DNA from 3 places in the uncultured Veillonella sp. genome. Region 1 is predicted to be linked to each of the others. Evidence: riboswitches for the same ligand, from Rfam matches in the RefSeq annotation. Region 1 holds a riboswitch; each other region holds the start of a gene.
What was found. A riboswitch is a leader RNA that binds a small molecule or an ion and turns the genes downstream of it on or off. The one in region 1 is predicted to bind cobalamin.

Region 1 (6,312 bases):
TTCAACAGCAAAGGAAATTTCACCCAAGGATGCACGGGCACGAGCCGCTTCAAGCGCAAGAGCAAGCAAGTTGCCTTCGCCCGATTCTGTAGCCTTTGTGATCGCTTCAAGACAGGATTGAACTTTTTCTTCATCTCGGTTAGCACGCAATTGTTCGAGACGACGAATTTGCGCTTCCCGTACAGCCGTGTTATCTACGTCGAGGATATCCAATGGGTCTTCTTTATCTAGACGATATTTGTTGATACCAATAATCGCTTCACGACCAGAGTCGATACGAGCTTGGCGACGTGCAGCAGCTTCTTCGATACGCATCTTAGGAAGCCCTGTATCGATAGCTTTCGCCATACCGCCAAGAGATTCGATTTCTTGAATATGACCCCAAGCGCGACGAATCAATTCATCTGTCAACGCTTCTACATAGTAGGAACCGCCCCATGGGTCGATAACCTTACATACCTTAGTTTCATCTTGGATGTAAAGCTGAGTATTACGCGCAATACGTGCGGAGAAGTCCGTAGGCAACGCAATGGCTTCGTCAAGCGCATTCGTATGTAGAGATTGCGTATGGCCCAAAGCCGCGCCCATCGCTTCCATACATGTACGAGCCACGTTGTTGAACGGATCTTGTTCTGTAAGAGACCAACCAGATGTTTGGCTATGTGTACGAAGTGCCATGGATTTAGGATTTTCAGAGCCGAAACTATTGATAATCTTAGCCCACAACATACGAGCTGCACGCATTTTTGCCACTTCCATGAAGTAGTTTTTACCGATTGCCCAGAAGAAGGACAAGCGTGGTGCGAACTGGTCAACGTGAAGTCCCGCATTAACACCGGTACGGATATATTCGAGACCATCGGCCAATGTGTAACCTAATTCGATATCCGCAGTAGCGCCCGCTTCTTGCATATGGTAGCCGGAAATGGAGATACTATTGAACTTAGGCATGTACTGGGATGTATACGCAAAGATATCGCCGATAATGCGCATGGACGTAGCTGGAGGATAAATATAAGTATTACGTACCATGAACTCTTTCAAGATATCATTTTGGATTGTACCAGCCATAACCTTTTTATCTACACCTTGTTCTTCACCAGCCAAGATGTAGAACGCCATTACTGGCAATACGGCGCCATTCATGGTCATGGATACAGACATTTGATCAAGGGGGATACCGGAGAATAAAATTTCCATGTCGAGGATGGAGTCTACCGCAACACCCGCTTTACCAACGTCACCTACTACACGAGGATGATCGGAGTCATAACCACGGTGAGTAGCAAGGTCAAAGGCGATAGACAAACCCTTTTGGCCCGCTGCCAAGTTACGACGATAGAACGCATTGGATTCTTCCGCTGTGGAGAAACCAGCGTACTGACGTACTGTCCAAGGACGCGTTACATACATCGTGGAATAAGGTCCGCGCAAATACGGAGGCACACCGGCCATGTAGTCAAGGTGTGTCATTCCTTCATAATCCATCTCCGTATAGAGCGGTTTCACCTGGATCTGTTCCATCGTCGTATTGTATAACTCTTCAAAGCTTTTTCCTGTTTCTTTTTGAAGTTCAGCAAGCCATGCATCGCGAGATGTTGCTGTCTGAGATTCCAAGCCAAGAGAGGAGAAGTCTGGATTTTTAAACATGAGCTCACATCCCTTTCTTATCTTGTAACGCATGTAGAATTTCGTAGCAATTTGCGCGAACAGAGATGAAATCATCTACACCCGCTTCACGGTATACAGGTTCAAGGTCCTTAGAAGGTGCACCGGCCAAGATAACCGTTACATGAGGCATAGTTTCTTTCAATTCTTTAGCGAGTGGTGGTACTAATTCAGGATATGTGTCATCTGTAGAACAGATAACTACCACATCAGCGCCACTTTCACGAGCCGCTTTTGCCGCATCAGCCGTCGTTTCATGACCATCATTCTTGATTACTTCGAAGGCTGCTACTTCAAAGAAACCTGTGGAGAAGTCCGCACGAGGTTTATGTTGAGGAATAGGGCCCATATTCGCTAAGAATACCTTCACATTATCTTTTGTACGTTGTTTATAGTTTTCCGTACGCATACGAAGGGCTTCAAATTGTTCAGTCCAACGATGAGCTGTGATAGGTTCAATTGTTTCAGACGAAATATCGCCAGCATCTAAGGCCTTACGGATTTGACGCATTGTCATTTTTTGTAATGCCCCAAGTTCGATGAGTCCAATCAATGCACCTGGCTCTGTTGTGCTTGCTTCAAGTGTAGATTGGGCTTTTACAACCGCTTCTGGATTTGCCGTTGCCAAGTATTCTTCGAGATGAGCCACCCGTTTTTGACGCAATGTTTCTTGATTTTCAGGTTTTGGATCAAGCAATTCTTCCGTCATGTTCGCGTACATGTTGTTACCAACCGCTACATCCTTACGGAATGCAAGGTTTTTAAAGCGTTCATTAAGAATCGTTTTAACTTGCGCTTGAGGATAACCTTCCTTCAATGCAGCGATGATGCCACCCTTAGACTCAATAGTTTGGAATTCATCCCAAATCTTTTCGCAGAGTTCAGCAGCCAAGGTTTCTACATACCAAGAACCGCCTACAGGGTCAACTGGTTGACGCAATTCAAATTCAGTTTGCAACATAACTTGGATATTACGAGCAATACGACGAGAGAATTCATCGGATTTGCGGATTGGTTGGTCAAATGGAGATACTTCAAGGCTATTGAGACCACCTACAACGCCGGAGAATGCTTGTGTTGTGTTACGCAACAAGTTTACATATGGGTCGTATACGGTTTTTGTGAAAGCAGATGTTCTGCCGTGTACATGAACGGCACGGTCGCTTTCATCAGCACCAAAAGCCTCCATAATGCGAGCCCAAAGCACGCGCAACGCACGCAATTTAGCAATTTCCATAAAGAAATTTGCACCCATGGAGAATGTAAACATCATGCTCTTAGCGATGGTATGAATATCAATGTTGCGTTGTGCCAATTGACGCACGTAGCAAACAGCTGTTGCCAATGCATAGGCAACCTCTTGCACATCGTTAGCACCGCCATTAGCGTATACATCACCGGATACAAGCACAGTTTTAAGCTCAGGGGCTTGATCCTTAGCCCATACAACAGCATGTGCCATTTCATCAAAAGCAGTATCCAATGACATATGCAAAGCACCGTCTTTAACCCACACACCGATAGGATCTGCACCTACTAGACCTTTCAAATCGGATGTTTGCTTTTTAGAAGCTTTCACAGTAGCCGACAACATCCCCAGCAAAATCGCTGCGGATGCGCCAGTTTCGATGTATAAAGGATTTTCCTTAAGATTAAATCGTTCAATTAATTGGCTGCAATCATCCATTGTGGACAAGGATGTCCCGCCTACACCAACAGATGCGCCTACTTGCACGTCTTGATCGTGACGTGTTGCTTCATCAAGACGAATGTTGTGAATAGTTCCGCCTTTCACAACTTCGTATAAACTTGCATGATTGGCATCCTTCGGTAAGGATTCATCAACATATTGAGATACGCCCCAAGAATCTTTGATATAGCCGCTTGCTTTTGTGCCACGTAGGAACTCGCCTGCGCCAGGGTAAACGCCCTTAGGAATCTTGTCCTGATGCAATGCAGGTGTATAAATCGGTTGAAGCGTAATACCTTCATAAGTTTTGGTGAACATTTTTTTATGGAAATCGCCACCCTTTAACGCCTTTTCAACCTCAGCCTGCCATCGTTCATACGTAGGTTTCTCAAATTCATCAAAGGATACAGGCGCCAGTAAATCGCGTTCAGCGTCCTTTGAAGTCTTTTTGTCAGACATATATGTGCCTCCTTTTCAACTTGAAACCATACAGGGGAACAGCGCACCGTACCAGTAAGTTGCTTTGTACATGAGTTACATAGGCACACACTATTCATCAATCTGATGCTTCTCCAATTATACTAAGCCTATGCCATATATGAAACAGACTCTCTAGCGTGGCAAATAAAAAACGTGCCACCCGAGAGTGACACGTAAGGTTACATATTGAAAGGTACACTAAAAACACTGTAGCCAAAGACTGTAGCAAGCATACCTCAATCCCCTTCCTATCGCTCGTAGGTACATAACGGTGATTATCAAATAGGCAGTTCTCCTGGCTTGGAGTCAACGCCTCGCTTTCGCCTTCCCAGATTACTCCAGTGACATTTTGAAAGCAGGCTCATCCTTACAGTGGCGGGACCGCATCGGCTTGTACCGATTTCTCTATTAAGTCTTGCGACACCTATTCTCTGTATTCGTTGTTCTAAGTCCACTATAGTGTAAAAATATACACAAAGTCAATGAACATAACAGTTAATCATAAGTAGTAAATTTTAGGTTATAACTAATGCATATATAAAATGATGAAAATGCATAGATGTAATTTTTGAGAATTAACTAAGTTATTTGAAGTTGCTACGCTACCATCATGATATAATATGTCTACTAGTAGGAGGTCGCATCATGAATGATATAAATAAAAAAGGTCTCAGCACCACATTGCTGTGCTGTTTAATTTGGGGTTTACTGCCCCTCTATTGGGCACTTTTAAACCAAGTATCATCCTTTTCCGTACTATCGCACCGCATCATCTGGTCCGGATTTTGGATGTTCTTCCTCGTCATCGCCACAGGGCGCCAACAACTGCGTATGGACATACAACTTTTACGCACCCACCTTACGCAATTAGGTCTACTATTACTGGCTGCTATACTTATCAGCATCAACTGGTTCACCTACATTTGGGCCGTTACGAACCAACACGTACTCGACACGAGCCTTGGCTATTACATCAATCCATTGCTCAATGTATTGCTGGGTATCCTAATCTATAAAGAAAGATTACTATGGCCACAAAAACTGAGTATTGCCATTGCATTCTTAGGTGTGGCCATCATGACTGTTCAAATGGGAACTCTACCCATCGTCTCTATCATCCTAGCCGTTTCCTTTAGTCTCTACGGAGCCGTTAAGAAACGACTCACCATCCATCCATTTTCGAGCATCGCCTTCGAGGCATGGCTCGTCACACCGATGGCATTGTGGTATTTAGCGGTTATGGACACCACCTCGTGGGCCTTTATCGAAAACCTAACACCGACCGGTCTCCTCCTCATCGGCGCCGGCCTTACCACATCGATTCCGCTCATCCTCTTTTCATACGGTGCCCACCTATTGCCACTGAACATACTCGGCTTTTTACAATACCTATCCCCTACCATGGGCTTCTTCTTGGCCATCTTCTACTTTGGTGAAAGCTTTGGTACAGCCCAACTCATAGCCTTCGGCTGTATCTGGGTGGCACTCGTATTGTTCACCCTATCCAATCAAATGACGACACGTATTAAGATAAAAAAATAGAATACATTACCAAAAAGCTGTATCAAATGGAATTCTCATTTAATACAGCTTTTTATGTGTTCGTTTTACACGTGTCTAACGTAAATAAACTCAGATCTTATTAATCTAACTCATTCATATTTGTCGTATTCATATTAGAAATATAATGGTTATAAGCCTCAACCATACGAGTATAGTCCTTATCTTGTTTTGAACCCATATAAGTGCGAATAGCACCGATTGTAGAGTTTACAGAGGTCTTAACAGTATCATAATTAGAGCTAGTAATGCCATTAGACAAATCACCAATAGCTTGTAACTCTTGATTAATCGCGTTCACATCCAATTGTTTTTCATTATCTAACTTTTCAAGAATAGCGGTAAGTCTCAAATGAACCTCTTGTGCTGCGGCTGCGTTTTTCTTACCTGCATCGCGCAATTCTTGTAACCGTTGTTGTAATCGATCGAGGTTGATTTTATGCATCAGATTATCAAAATCTGCATAGATAGGCACAAATTGCTCATACAACTGTACATATTTTGGACCTAATTGCTGCTCCTTAGCATAGTTATCTGTAGTATACCCTTTAGATTTATAGTATGCATCGAGCTCTTCGGCCACCGGTATAATTTCATTCAATTTTGAAAGCAACTTATCTAAAGGCTCCTTCATTTCATCATAAGGAATACCGACTTGCTTAGCCTCTTCTAATTCTTTTTGTAGCTGCTTAAAATTCGGTGCATTAAATACAGTTAAATGCTCGCCTGCTTTTAAATCATTAATCGTCGGTGTATTCGCATAATCAAACATAACGGACATACGATTATATCGGCTTATGGCTTTCACATATTGATTAAATAATTGTACCTGATTCTGTTCCGACCGCTGTGCAATTTCCTTACGGCTCTGCTCAGTGCCCTGCCATAGCTCTGACATGCTACAACCGCTCAAA
Region 2 (6,312 bases), on a different contig from region 1:
GTAGGTTGAGCGGCAATAGTTGCGCACCATAGGAGAATAGCACCAATGGAACAGATGTAGTTAGACCGCAGGCTATGAGCAGAATGGATGTATACCAGTCTGTACTGAAATAAGACCATACTGTATTATCGATCATGGTCGTATATAGTAAGGCTAGCGGTGTTAATAGCCAGGCCTCAAAGGCGATGCTCGTAAAGGGAGAGATGAGTAGTTTCTTTTTTACGGCCCCATAAAGACCGAAGGAAACGGCGAGGATCATCGATACCAACGGCAAGGATCCTACTTGATAGGTGAGTAAGGCGATGCCGATGGTAGCGATAAGGACACTCAGCTTTTTTGGTATAGATAGAACCTCTTTAAATAGGATGACACCTAATACTACATTGAAGAGTGGGTTGATGTAATAGCCAAGGCTCGTGTTCATAACTTGATTATTGGCGATGGCCCAAATGTAGGTGAACCAGTTTACGCTGATGATGACTGCCGCAACTAAAAGTAGGAATAGTTGTGAACGTTGTTCTTTTAGTAATTGAAAGTCCTTTTTAAATTGTTTAAAATGTAGGCCAAATACAACGATAGCCATGCAAATACCTGACCAGATAATGCGCTGTGCCAGTATATTATACGGTGAAACATGGTTTAATAATGCCCAATATAGAGGGAGTAAGCCCCAAATTATATAACAACTAAGGGCTGTGATTAACCCTTTTTTACTTGTATGGTCCATAATGCCTCCTCGTGATAGCACTTATTATATCATTAATTCTTAAATTCTTAACCCATGCGTTTTAGTTATTACATATGATTTTCAGTTATAACTTTGGTTTTGGTACTTATGATTAAATGTTATGTTCATTGACTTTGTGCATATTGTTACACTATATTGGACTTAGAACAACGAATATAGAGAATAGGTGTCGTAAGACTTAATAGAGAAATCGGTATAAGCCGATGCGGTCCCGCCACTGTAAGGATGAGCCTGCTTTCATATATGTCACTGGAGTAATCTGGGAAGGCGAAAGCGAGGTGATGATCCCGAGCCAGGAGAACTGCCTATTTGATAATCACCGTTATGTACCTACGAGCGATAGGAAGGGGATTGGGGTATGCTGTCTACAGTATTTTTTAGTGTACCTTTCAATAAGAAACCTTACGTGTCACTTTAGGTGGCACGTTTTTTATTGCCCTTAGAGTGGATGTTGAGTATATGCGTCAAGTTTTATAGACATTAAACCGATGGACACATTTTGAGGTTGATGTGGTCCAATAAGATAAAGCTCGAGTGATTCATATATCTAACAATTCGCAGGTACGGTGCGCTGTTTCTCGGTATGGTTTCGAGTTGAAAAGGAGGCACATATATGTCTGACAAAAAGACTTCAAAGGATGCTGAACGTGATTTATTAGCACCTGTATCCTTTGATGAGTTTAAGAAACCTACGTATGAACAATGGCAGGCCGAGGTTGAAAAAGCGTTAAAAGGTGGCGACTTCCATAAGAAGATGTTCACTAAAACCTATGAGGGAATTACGTTACAACCAATTTACACGCCTGCATTGCATGGAGAAAAAATTCCAAAGGGTGTATATCCTGGAGCAGGTGAGTTCCTACGTGGCACAAAGGCAAGTGGGTATATTAAAGACTCTTGGGGCGTATCCCAATATGTAGACGAATCCTTTCCTAAGGATGCTAACCATGCAAGTTTATACGAAATTGTAAAAGGTGGCACCATTCACAATATTCGCCTTGATGAAGCAACACGCCATGATCAAGATGTGCAAGTAGGCGCAGCTGTTGGTATCGGCGGTACATCTCTGTCTACTATGGATGATTGTAGCCAATTGATTGAACGTTTTAATTTAAAGGAAAATCCTTTATACATTGAAACAGGTGCTTCTGCAGCTATCTTGCTCGGTATGTTAGCCGCTACGGTGAAAGGCTCTAAAAAACAGACCTCTGACTTGAAAGGTCTCGTTGGCGCAGACCCTATTGGTGTTTGGGCTAAAGATGGTACATTGCATATGTCTTTAGATACAGCCTTTGATGAAATGGCACATACTGTTGTATGGGCTAAAGAACAAGCTCCAGAGCTTAAAACTGTACTTGTATCTGGCGATGTATACGCTAATGGTGGCGCTAATGATGTGCAAGAGGTTGCCTATGCATTGGCAACAGCAGTTTGCTATGTGCGTCAATTAGCACAACGGAACATCGATATTCATACTATTGCTAAAAGCATGATGTTTACATTCTCCTTGGGGGCAAACTTCTTCATGGAAATTGCTAAACTACGTGCATTGCGCGTGCTTTGGGCGCGCATTATGGAGGCCTTTGGTGCAGAAGAAGCTGACCGTGCCGTTCATGTACACGGCAGAACATCGGCTTTCACAAAGACCGTATACGATCCGTATGTAAATCTGTTGCGTAACACGACACAGGCATTCTCCGGCGTTGTAGGCGGTTTGAATAGCCTTGAAGTATCTCCATTTGACCAACCAATTCGCAAAGCTGACGACTTCTCTCGCCGTATTGCCCGTAACATCCAAGTTATGTTGCAAACTGAATTCGAGTTGCGTCAACCTGTGGACCCTGTAGGCGGTTCCTGGTATGTGGAAACATTGGCAGCCGAATTATGTGAAAAAATTTGGGCTGAGTTCCAAACTATTGAGGCTAAAGGTGGTATCGTAGCAGCTTTGAAAGAAGGCTATCCACAAGCTCAAGTTAAAGCTGTTCTTGACGAACGCTTCAAAAACCTTGCATTCCGCAGAGATGTGGCTGTAGGTAATAACATGTATGCGAACATGACTGAAGAATTGCTTGATCCAAAACCAGAAAATCAAGAAACATTGCGTCAAAAACGGGTTGCTCAAATCGAGGAGTACTTGGCAAGTGCGGAGCCAGATGCGGTTGTGAAAGCACAGGCTACCCTAGAAGCAGGTACTACAGAGCCAGGCGCTTTGATTGGTCTTATTGAACTCGGTGCATTACAAAAATTAACAATACGTCAAATCCGGAAGGCTTTAGATGCTGGTGATATTGCTTCCGAAACCATTGAATCCATTGCAGCTCATCGCTGGACTGAACAGTTTGAAGCACTTCGCATGCGCACTGAGAATTATAAACAACGTACGAAAGATAATGTGAAGGTATTCTTGGCCAATATGGGCCCAATCCCTCAACATAAACCTCGGGCGGACTTCTCCACAGGCTTCTTCGAAGTAGGTGCTTTTGAAGTTATCAAAAATGATGGTCATGAAACAACGGCTGATGCTGCGAAAGCTGCTCGTGAAAGTGGTGCTGATGTTGTCGTTATCTGTTCTACAGATGATACATATCCAGAATTGGTACCACCACTTGCTAAGGAATTGAAAGAAACTATGCCGAATGTAACGGTTATTTTAGCAGGGGCACCTCCTAAGGACTTAGAACCTGTGTACCGTGAAGCTGGCGTGGACGACTTCATTTCTGTTCGTGCAAATTGTTACGAAATCTTGAATAAGTTACAAGATAAGAAAGGGATGTGAGCTCATGTTTAAAAATCCAGACTTCTCCTCTCTTGGCTTGGAATCTCAGACAGCAACATCTCGCGATGCATGGCTTGCTGAACTTCAAAAAGAAACAGGAAAAAGCTTTGAAGAGTTATACAATACGACGATGGAACAGATCCAGGTGAAACCGCTCTATACGGAGATGGATTATGAAGGAATGACACACCTTGACTACATGGCCGGTGTGCCTCCGTATTTGCGCGGACCTTATTCCACGATGTATGTAACGCGTCCTTGGACAGTACGTCAGTACGCTGGTTTCTCCACAGCGGAAGAATCCAATGCGTTCTATCGTCGTAACTTGGCAGCGGGCCAAAAGGGTTTGTCTATCGCCTTTGACCTTGCTACTCACCGTGGTTATGACTCCGATCATCCTCGTGTAGTAGGTGACGTTGGTAAAGCGGGTGTTGCGGTAGACTCCATCCTCGACATGGAAATTTTATTCTCCGGTATCCCCCTTGATCAAATGTCTGTATCCATGACCATGAATGGCGCCGTATTGCCAGTAATGGCGTTCTACATCTTGGCTGGTGAAGAACAAGGTGTAGATAAAAAGGTTATGGCTGGTACAATCCAAAATGATATCTTGAAAGAGTTCATGGTACGTAATACTTATATTTATCCTCCAGCTACGTCCATGCGCATTATCGGCGATATCTTTGCGTATACATCCCAGTACATGCCTAAGTTCAATAGTATCTCCATTTCCGGCTACCATATGCAAGAAGCGGGCGCTACTGCGGATATCGAATTAGGTTACACATTGGCCGATGGTCTCGAATATATCCGTACCGGTGTTAATGCGGGACTTCACGTTGACCAGTTCGCACCACGCTTGTCCTTCTTCTGGGCAATCGGTAAAAACTACTTCATGGAAGTGGCAAAAATGCGTGCAGCTCGTATGTTGTGGGCTAAGATTATCAATAGTTTCGGCTCTGAAAATCCTAAATCCATGGCACTTCGTACACATAGCCAAACATCTGGTTGGTCTCTTACAGAACAAGATCCGTTCAACAACGTGGCTCGTACATGTATGGAAGCGATGGGCGCGGCTTTGGGCCATACGCAATCTCTACATACGAATGCGCTTGACGAAGCCATTGCGTTGCCTACGGACTTCTCCGCACGTATTGCGCGTAATACTCAGCTTTACATCCAAGATGAAACTAAGGTATGTAAGGTTATCGACCCATGGGGCGGTTCCTACTATGTAGAAGCGTTGACAGATGAATTGATTCGTCGCGCTTGGGGTCATATTCAAGAAATCGAATCTCTTGGCGGTATGGCGAAAGCTATCGATACAGGGCTTCCTAAGATGCGTATCGAAGAAGCTGCTGCACGTCGCCAAGCTCGTATCGACTCTGGTCGTGAAGCGATTATTGGTATCAACAAATATCGTCTAGATAAAGAAGACCCATTGGATATCCTCGACGTAGATAACACGGCTGTACGGGAAGCGCAAATTCGTCGTCTCGAACAATTGCGTGCTAACCGAGATGAAGAAAAAGTTCAATCCTGTCTTGAAGCGATCACAAAGGCTACAGAATCGGGCGAAGGCAACTTGCTTGCTCTTGCGCTTGAAGCGGCTCGTGCCCGTGCATCCTTGGGTGAAATTTCCTTTGCTGTTGAAAAGGTATGCGGTCGTCATAAAGCGGTTATTCGCTCTATTTCCGGTGTATACTCTAGTGAATTTGAAGATGACGATGTAATCAAAGAAGTACGTCAAATGGCGGATAACTTTGAAGAACTCGAAGGTCGTCGTCCTCGTATCATGATTGCGAAGATGGGCCAAGACGGTCATGACCGTGGTGCCAAAGTTATCGCTACATCCTTCGCGGACATGGGCTTTGACGTGGATATCGGACCTTTGTTCCAAACTCCAGAAGAAACAGCACAAGATGCGGTGGATAATGACGTTCATATTGTCGGATTTAGTTCTCTTGCGGCGGGGCATAAGACATTATTGCCTCAACTTGTAGAGGAACTCAACAAGCGGGGCCGTGGAGATATTTTAGTTGCCATCGGCGGCGTAATCCCTGCTCAGGACTATGAATTCCTACGCGAACATGGCGCAGTGGCTATCTTTGGCCCTGGTACAGTTTTGCCAGTAGCGGCGAAAAAATTACTAGAAACATTGACTAGTCACGTTCAAGACGAGTCTCATGACTGATAACAAACGGTCTACTCCGGATGAATTGCGCAATACACAGGACGCAACTTTCACCACTGGTGAAGGCAAGGCCCCTGAATTAGGTGTAAAAAACGCAAGCACAGAGGGTAGTACCTATCGTCCCGACTGGGTGCCAGAAGAAGCGAAGAAAGATGACACTTATGCGTGTCATGTAATGAAAGGCGTCAAGGAAATGCATGACGGCCTCTTATCTAGCTCTGCTCATCTGGCTCCAGCGGTACGTCCCGTACAGCGGCGAAAGAAATTAACTGTCGCTGATTATGTACGCGGTATCGAGCAGGGGGACCGCGTTATACTTTCACGGGCTATCACATTAGTAGAAAGTAATAATAAGGACCATTTCAAACTAGCTCAACAAGTGTTGCAAGCGGTATTGCCTCGTACGGGCAAGGCATTGCGCATCGGTATTACTGGTGTGCCTGGGGCCGGCAAAAGTACGTTTATTGAAGCCTTCGGTAACATGCTCATTGAAGCGGGTTACAAGGTTGCCGTATTGGCTGTAGACCCTACGAGCCAAGTCACAAAAGGCAGTATTTTGGGTGATAAAACGCGGATGGAAACGTTGACGAAACA
Region 3 (6,312 bases), on a different contig from region 1:
CTTGGCTCGTGACAGCTGTGGGTGCGCTTTTACTAGCGTATATTTTTGCTCAAGCGGGTATGTTCTCCCAAAAACAAGGGGGCATGGGCGGTTATGCAGAACATCGCTTCGGTAAAACTGGACATTTTATGGCGAGCTATGCTTACAGCATATCTCTCATCATTGCTAATATCGCCATCGCGGTATCTGCCGTAGGTTATGGCGCAGCTTTCTTTGGTGTTGACCTCAATGCGACACAAACAAGTCAAGTAACAATTGTGCTCTTGTGGTTTGCAGCGATTTTAAACTTTAGAGGTAATCGCTTTACAGGTCGACTCAGCAACATGACTATTTGGGGTTCTATTATTCCGGTTTTATTAATCGGTACAATTGGCTGGCATTGGTTCGATCCATCTATCTATTGGGCGGCATGGAACCCAAATGATCTTCCGCTTTATGATGCGGTAAAACAATCTATTTCCCTAACTTTATGGGGCTTCCTAGGGTTTGAGTCCGCAGCGGCTAATGCTGATGCTGTTGAGAATCCAAAGAAAAATGTACCTATCGCTACAGTGGCAGGTACATTAGCAGTGGCAGTGGTTTATATCTTGTCCACAAACGTTATGGCAGGTATTGTGCCGAACGTTGACTTATTAAATTCTAACGCACCATTCGGCTTGACATTCGTATACATGTTCAATGATACTATTGCGAACATCGTTATGGCTGCTATGGTTATTTCTTGCTTTGGTGCTTTACTTTGTTGGCAATTCACATTGTCCCGTGTATTCAAAAGCGCAGCAGAATATGGTTACTTCCCTAAAATATTTGCCCGTGTAAATAGCAAAGATGCTCCTGTTCGTGGCGTATTGATTTTACTCGCTGTTGAAACATTACTTACTTTGTTCACTGCAAGCGAATCCTTGCGTGAGCAATTTGAAATCTTAGTAAACTTAGCGGTTGTAACTAACGTAGTACCGTATGTATTGTGCATTTTGGCAGTACCTACAATGATGCGTATGGCTGGCGTAGCTGAAAGTCGTATTAAACGCTCTAATTACTTGTTCGGTATAGGCGTTCTTTATTGTCTATATGCAATCTACGCATGTGGTTTTGATGCTATGGTAGGTAGTGCGGTGGCAGTAAGCATAGGTTTGGTGATTTATGTTTTGCGTAAAGCGTGGGATACACGCAGAGCACACCGCTTACAACAAAGTATTGATTAACTGAATATATCTCGTCTTATTAGAGGCTATTACTTGGTAATAGCCTCTTTTTTTATCATAATCATGCATTAGACTTATAATTAATGCGAGCCAGATATGAAAAAACATAAAGAGTATTATTATTAATCAAATTTTCGCTGTGTATAAAAAGATTTTATAATAAAGTTTTACATTGTTTTATTATTATTAAAATTAATATATATACCGTCATATACAGTAAATATAAATAAAAAATTATTTATATAAGTTAATTTATATAATTTTATGCAGGATTATGAATTTAATCACTAATTAATATTTTTTATCAGTATAAAAACTATATTGAAAATACGCGAAATACATATACCCATAAGGGGTATATGTATTGCAAATAGAGTATTAATATAGTATATTTATAATCGATAAAAATGAATGAACTAGTGAGTGTCGGTATTTACCGAGCGTAAAAGAGGAAAATGGGTGAAAAACCCATACTATGCAAATAGCTGTAATGAGGAGCAAGGTTTCATTATAGGGTCACTGGGAAACTGGGAAGGCCGAAATGTTGCGATGAATCAAAGTCAGAAAGCCTGCTCTAAAGGCATGGTATGCATATGCTGTGCTTAATTTAGGTTAGTCGGGCGACTAGCCTTTTTTCGTTCCCTAGCCTTTAAGCTTCAACGCTATATAAAAAAGCTAGTACCATTAGTTTGTCATTTGAATTGTTGTTAGTGTTTAGAGAGTTTAGGAGGCGCCTATGGGCAAACGCTTTGTCAAACAATTGGGGCAATTTATTGTTACCTTGTTTGGCATCACATTTTTGACATTTTGTCTCACCTATTTAGCACCAGGTGACCCAGTAACGATGTTACTTGAAACGGCAGATACTATCGTATCTCAGGAGCTTATCGATGAAACTCGAGCTCAGCTTGGGTTAGATAAACCATTTGTAGTACAGTATGCAAACTGGGTCGTCAATGTCGCACAAGGTGATTTGGGGATGAGTTATTCTGCTAAAAAACCAGTAGTAGATCGTATGTTGGAGGCTTTACCAGGTACATTAATGTTAGCGGGTACGGCTTTAGTATTTACGCTGCTCTATGCATTGCCTGCAGGTATTATAAGCGCCTTAAATCGTAACAAATGGGTTGATTATGTGTTGAGATTTCTATCTTTCGTAGGCGTATCTATGCCTACGTTTTGGTTAGGTCTTATACTGATTTACATCTTCGGTCTTAAATTAGGCCTTGTACCGATTGCATCCTCTCGCGTGACTGCGTCTGGTGTTATTTTGCCCGCTATTACTTTGGCAGTTGTTGTTGGGTCTAAATACATGCGTCAAGTGCGGCTCGTTATCCTTGAGGAAATGCAAAAGGATTATGTTATTGGCGCTCGTGCTCGCGGTGTTAGTGAGATAAAAATTTTATTCGGTCATATTTTACCTAATGCGGTGTTACCACTCATCACTATTCTTGGTGTTCTTATCGGTTGGTTACTAGGTGGTGTGGCAGTCGTAGAAATGGTATTCTCTTGGCCGGGACTTGGGAATATGGCAATTTATGCTATTACCATGCGCGATTATCCATTGATCGAAGGTTTTGTGTTGTGGGTTGCTTTAGCATATATGTGTATTAACGCATTGGTTGATGCATCATATATCTTATTAGACCCTAGATTGAAAAGGGAGAGAGCATAATGGCAGAATTTATTCAAAAACATAAATTGTTCTCTTTCTATAGTGGGTTGATGATTATCATTGTTCTCATCGCTATCTTTGCACCCTGGCTTGCACCGGGCGATGCTTTCACCTCAAATATAAGTCAGGCATTGCAAGCACCAAGCAGCCAACATTGGTTTGGTACAGATAAATTAGGACGTGATGTATTATCTCGTATCATTTACGGTACTCAATTATCCTTGTTCATGGGCGTATCCATCGTCGTTATCATGGTGAGTATTGGTACTATCATCGGTGCTATAGCAGGCTATTTCGGCGGCAAAGTCGAAATGGTTCTCATGCGCCTAGCTGATATTATGTTATCCTTTCCAGGTGTTGTTTTAGCCATCGCTATTGCTGGTATTTTGGGTGGTAGCATTGTGAATACGATTTTGGCCTTATCTGTAGTAGGTTGGGCAAAATATGCTCGTTTAGTACGTTCTATGACGTTAAAAGTACGTGGTGAAGAATATGTAACGGCTGCGGTTATGATGGGGGCGTCTACGGCAACTATCTTAAGACGACATATTATTCCTAATATTATGCCTCTTGTTGTTACTACAGGTGCACTTGATATTGGGGCCATCATGATTGAGGTGGCAGGGCTTTCCTTCCTTGGTTTTGGTGCACAGCCACCAACACCTGAATGGGGCCTTATGCTTAACGAAGGCCGCCAGTACTTGCAAACAAGTCCATGGCTTATGGTATTCCCTGGTATGTCGATCTTAATCGTGGTATCTATTTTTAATCTTTGGTCTGATTCCTTACGAGATGTAGTGGATCCAAAAAATCAAGGATAAAATTGTTTTTACCTTCATAAATTTGAATCTTTATTTAGTGAAAGTTTCATTATGACTGGTAAGAAATTATGGTTTTTCCATCACAACTATTTTAGATAGTGATGATGTTAAATGTTTTTATGATTTACATATAGTTGTAAAAGGAGATTTTAAATGAAAAAATCTTGGAAAAAGGCTCTATTAGCAGGTCTTAGTATTGTAATGATGGGTTCCTTCATAGCAGGTTGTGGATCTGATAATAATGGTGCTGCTAACAAAGATGTATTAAAAGTAGGCGTTACTAACTTCGCATCCACATTAGAACCTACAGAAAACTTCTTCGCATGGGTTGTAATGCGCTATGGTGTAGGTGAAACATTGGCTAAGTTTGACGAACAAATGAAACCTCAACCATGGATTGCATCTAAATGGGAAGTATCCCCAGACCATAAAACGTGGACTTTCACAATCAATGACAAAGTAAAATTCTCCAACGGTAAAAAGGTTGATGCTGCAGCTGTTAAAGCATCTATCGAACGTGCTTTTGAAAAATCCAATCGTGCAAAAACGTTCTTTGAATATGATTCCATCGAAGCAAATGGTCAACAATTGGTAATTCATACGACGAAAGAATATCCTAATATGCCTGGTCTTTTGGCCGATCCATTATTCTTAATTGTTGATGTCCAAGCTGAAAAAGATGGCCGTAACTTTGCGAAGGAAGGCCCTATCGGTACAGGCCCATATGTAGTTAAATCCTTCACTAAAGAACGTGCTGAAATGGCTGCGAACGAAAACTACTGGGATGGTACAGTACCATTTAAAACTGTAGAAATTCCTTCCATCGATGACCCTAATACTCGCGCTATAAGCTTACAATCTGGCGACGTAGATATGGCTGTTAACATCGGCCCTGGTGAAATTGGTTTATTCCAAGGCAATGATAAATTCAAAGTAGATGAAATCGCATCTCTTCGTGTCGTATTGGCCCGTATTAATCAAAAAGGTATTCTTGGGGATGACAAAGTTCGTGCTGCAGTTATCTCTGCAACAGACCGTAAAAACTATGCTGATGTATTGTTAAAAGGTACATTTATTCCTGGTTCTGCTCCAATTCCACCATCCATGGACTATGGCTTCAACGATTTGAAAGATCCTAATGCGTATAATCCTGAACGTTCTAAACAATTGTTGGCTGAAGATGGTTGGAAAGATACTGATGGCGATGGGATCCTTGATAAAGATGGCAAACCATTAACATTCAACTTCGTAGTATATAACTCTCGTGCAGAATTACCACTTTACGCAGAAGCTGTTCAAGCAGATCTCAAAAAAGTTGGTATCGATATGAAAATTAAAACAGTTGACTACAACTTGATCGATAAAATGGGTCAAGATGGCGACTATGATATGCTTATTTCCAACATCGTAACGGCTAATACAGGCGATCCAATCTGGTTCTTGGCTAACTACTGGCATACAAATGACAATGGTTCCAACCCTCAAAACGGTTCTGGTTATTCCAATCCACAAGTTGACCAATTGTTAGATGCAGCTGAAACAGAATTCGATCCTGCAAAACGTCGTGAATACGCAATCCAAATTCAACAATTATTGATGAATGATGGTGCTGCATTATTCTTAGGTTATCCTAAAACTAACATTGTTACTGGTTCTTACTTGAAAGGTGCTGTCATGTACCCAAGTGATTACTACTGGATTACTAATAAAATTACAAAATAGTGAGGAGCTATAATGGCAGAAAACATACTAACTGTAGAAAACCTTAACATTGCGTACCAAGGTGTGCCTGCTGTTATGGATGTGAACTTTACCTTGGAACGCGGTAAGGTATTAACCATTGTAGGTGAGTCCGGATCCGGTAAAACTACTGTAATCCGGGCCCTCATGGGTTTATTACCTGTAGGTGGTGAGGTTACAGACGGTACAATGATCTTTAACGGTCACGACCTTCGTACCCTATCTAAGTCAGAATGGAGAGCCATACGTGGTAAAGATATGGCTATGATTTTCCAAGATAGTGGTAGTGCATTAGATCCAATTGTTCGCATTGGTAAACAATTTAGAGAATTGTTTACATCTCATATTGAAATCACTAATGATGAATGTGATCGACGAGCAATTGAGTTATTAGAATCTGTATCTCTTCCTAATGGAGCGGATATATTGCGCCGTTATCCACACGAATTATCTGGTGGTCAACGTCAACGTGTTGGTATTGCTATGGCGTTAGCATTGGACCCAGCACTACTCATCGGTGACGAACCGACATCAGCACTCGATGTAACAACACAATCTCAAGTGGTTATGCAAATGCTTGAACTAGCTAAAGAGCATAATTCTGCAATAGTCATGGTAACTCATAACCTTGGTGTAGCAGCGTATATGTCTGACTATATTATTGTTATGAAAAAGGGCTGTGTTGTAGATGCTGGAACCCCACAAGATATTTTGGAAAATCCATCTAATGAATATACGAAACAACTAAAAGACGCTGTGCCAACATTGGGAGGAGGTCGTTACATTGACTAATTACGCAGTAGAAATTAAGAATGTATATAAACGATTCCCACTTCCTACTGGTGGTGAGCTTGAAGCATGTAAGGATATT

Region 2: linked by a shared signal. The riboswitch ahead of RYO55_RS04475 (methylmalonyl-CoA mutase family protein) and the one ahead of RYO55_RS08065 (methylmalonyl-CoA mutase family protein) in region 1 are both predicted to bind cobalamin.
Region 3: linked by a shared signal. The riboswitch ahead of nikB (nickel ABC transporter permease) and the one ahead of RYO55_RS08065 (methylmalonyl-CoA mutase family protein) in region 1 are both predicted to bind cobalamin.

What each region holds. Positions count from the first base shown of each region.
Region 1 is NZ_CAUVFT010000030.1:9,103-15,414, forward strand. Features, by position in the region: gene scpA (methylmalonyl-CoA mutase) at 1-1,650, opposite strand, end outside; gene RYO55_RS08065 (methylmalonyl-CoA mutase family protein) at 1,655-3,817, opposite strand; cobalamin riboswitch at 4,106-4,281, opposite strand; gene rarD (EamA family transporter RarD) at 4,484-5,380, shown strand; gene RYO55_RS08075 (DUF3829 domain-containing protein) at 5,481-6,312, opposite strand, start outside.
Region 2 is NZ_CAUVFT010000011.1:31,388-37,699, forward strand. Features, by position in the region: gene rarD (EamA family transporter RarD) at 1-727, opposite strand, end outside; cobalamin riboswitch at 896-1,072, shown strand; gene RYO55_RS04475 (methylmalonyl-CoA mutase family protein) at 1,362-3,524, shown strand; gene scpA (methylmalonyl-CoA mutase) at 3,529-5,718, shown strand; gene meaB (methylmalonyl Co-A mutase-associated GTPase MeaB) at 5,711-6,312, shown strand, end outside.
Region 3 is NZ_CAUVFT010000010.1:32,021-38,332, forward strand. Features, by position in the region: gene potE (putrescine-ornithine antiporter) at 1-1,205, shown strand, start outside; cobalamin riboswitch at 1,610-1,797, shown strand; gene nikB (nickel ABC transporter permease) at 1,942-2,880, shown strand; gene nikC (nickel transporter permease) at 2,880-3,701, shown strand; gene RYO55_RS04145 (ABC transporter substrate-binding protein) at 3,855-5,423, shown strand; gene RYO55_RS04150 (ABC transporter ATP-binding protein) at 5,436-6,233, shown strand; gene RYO55_RS04155 (ABC transporter ATP-binding protein) at 6,226-6,312, shown strand, end outside.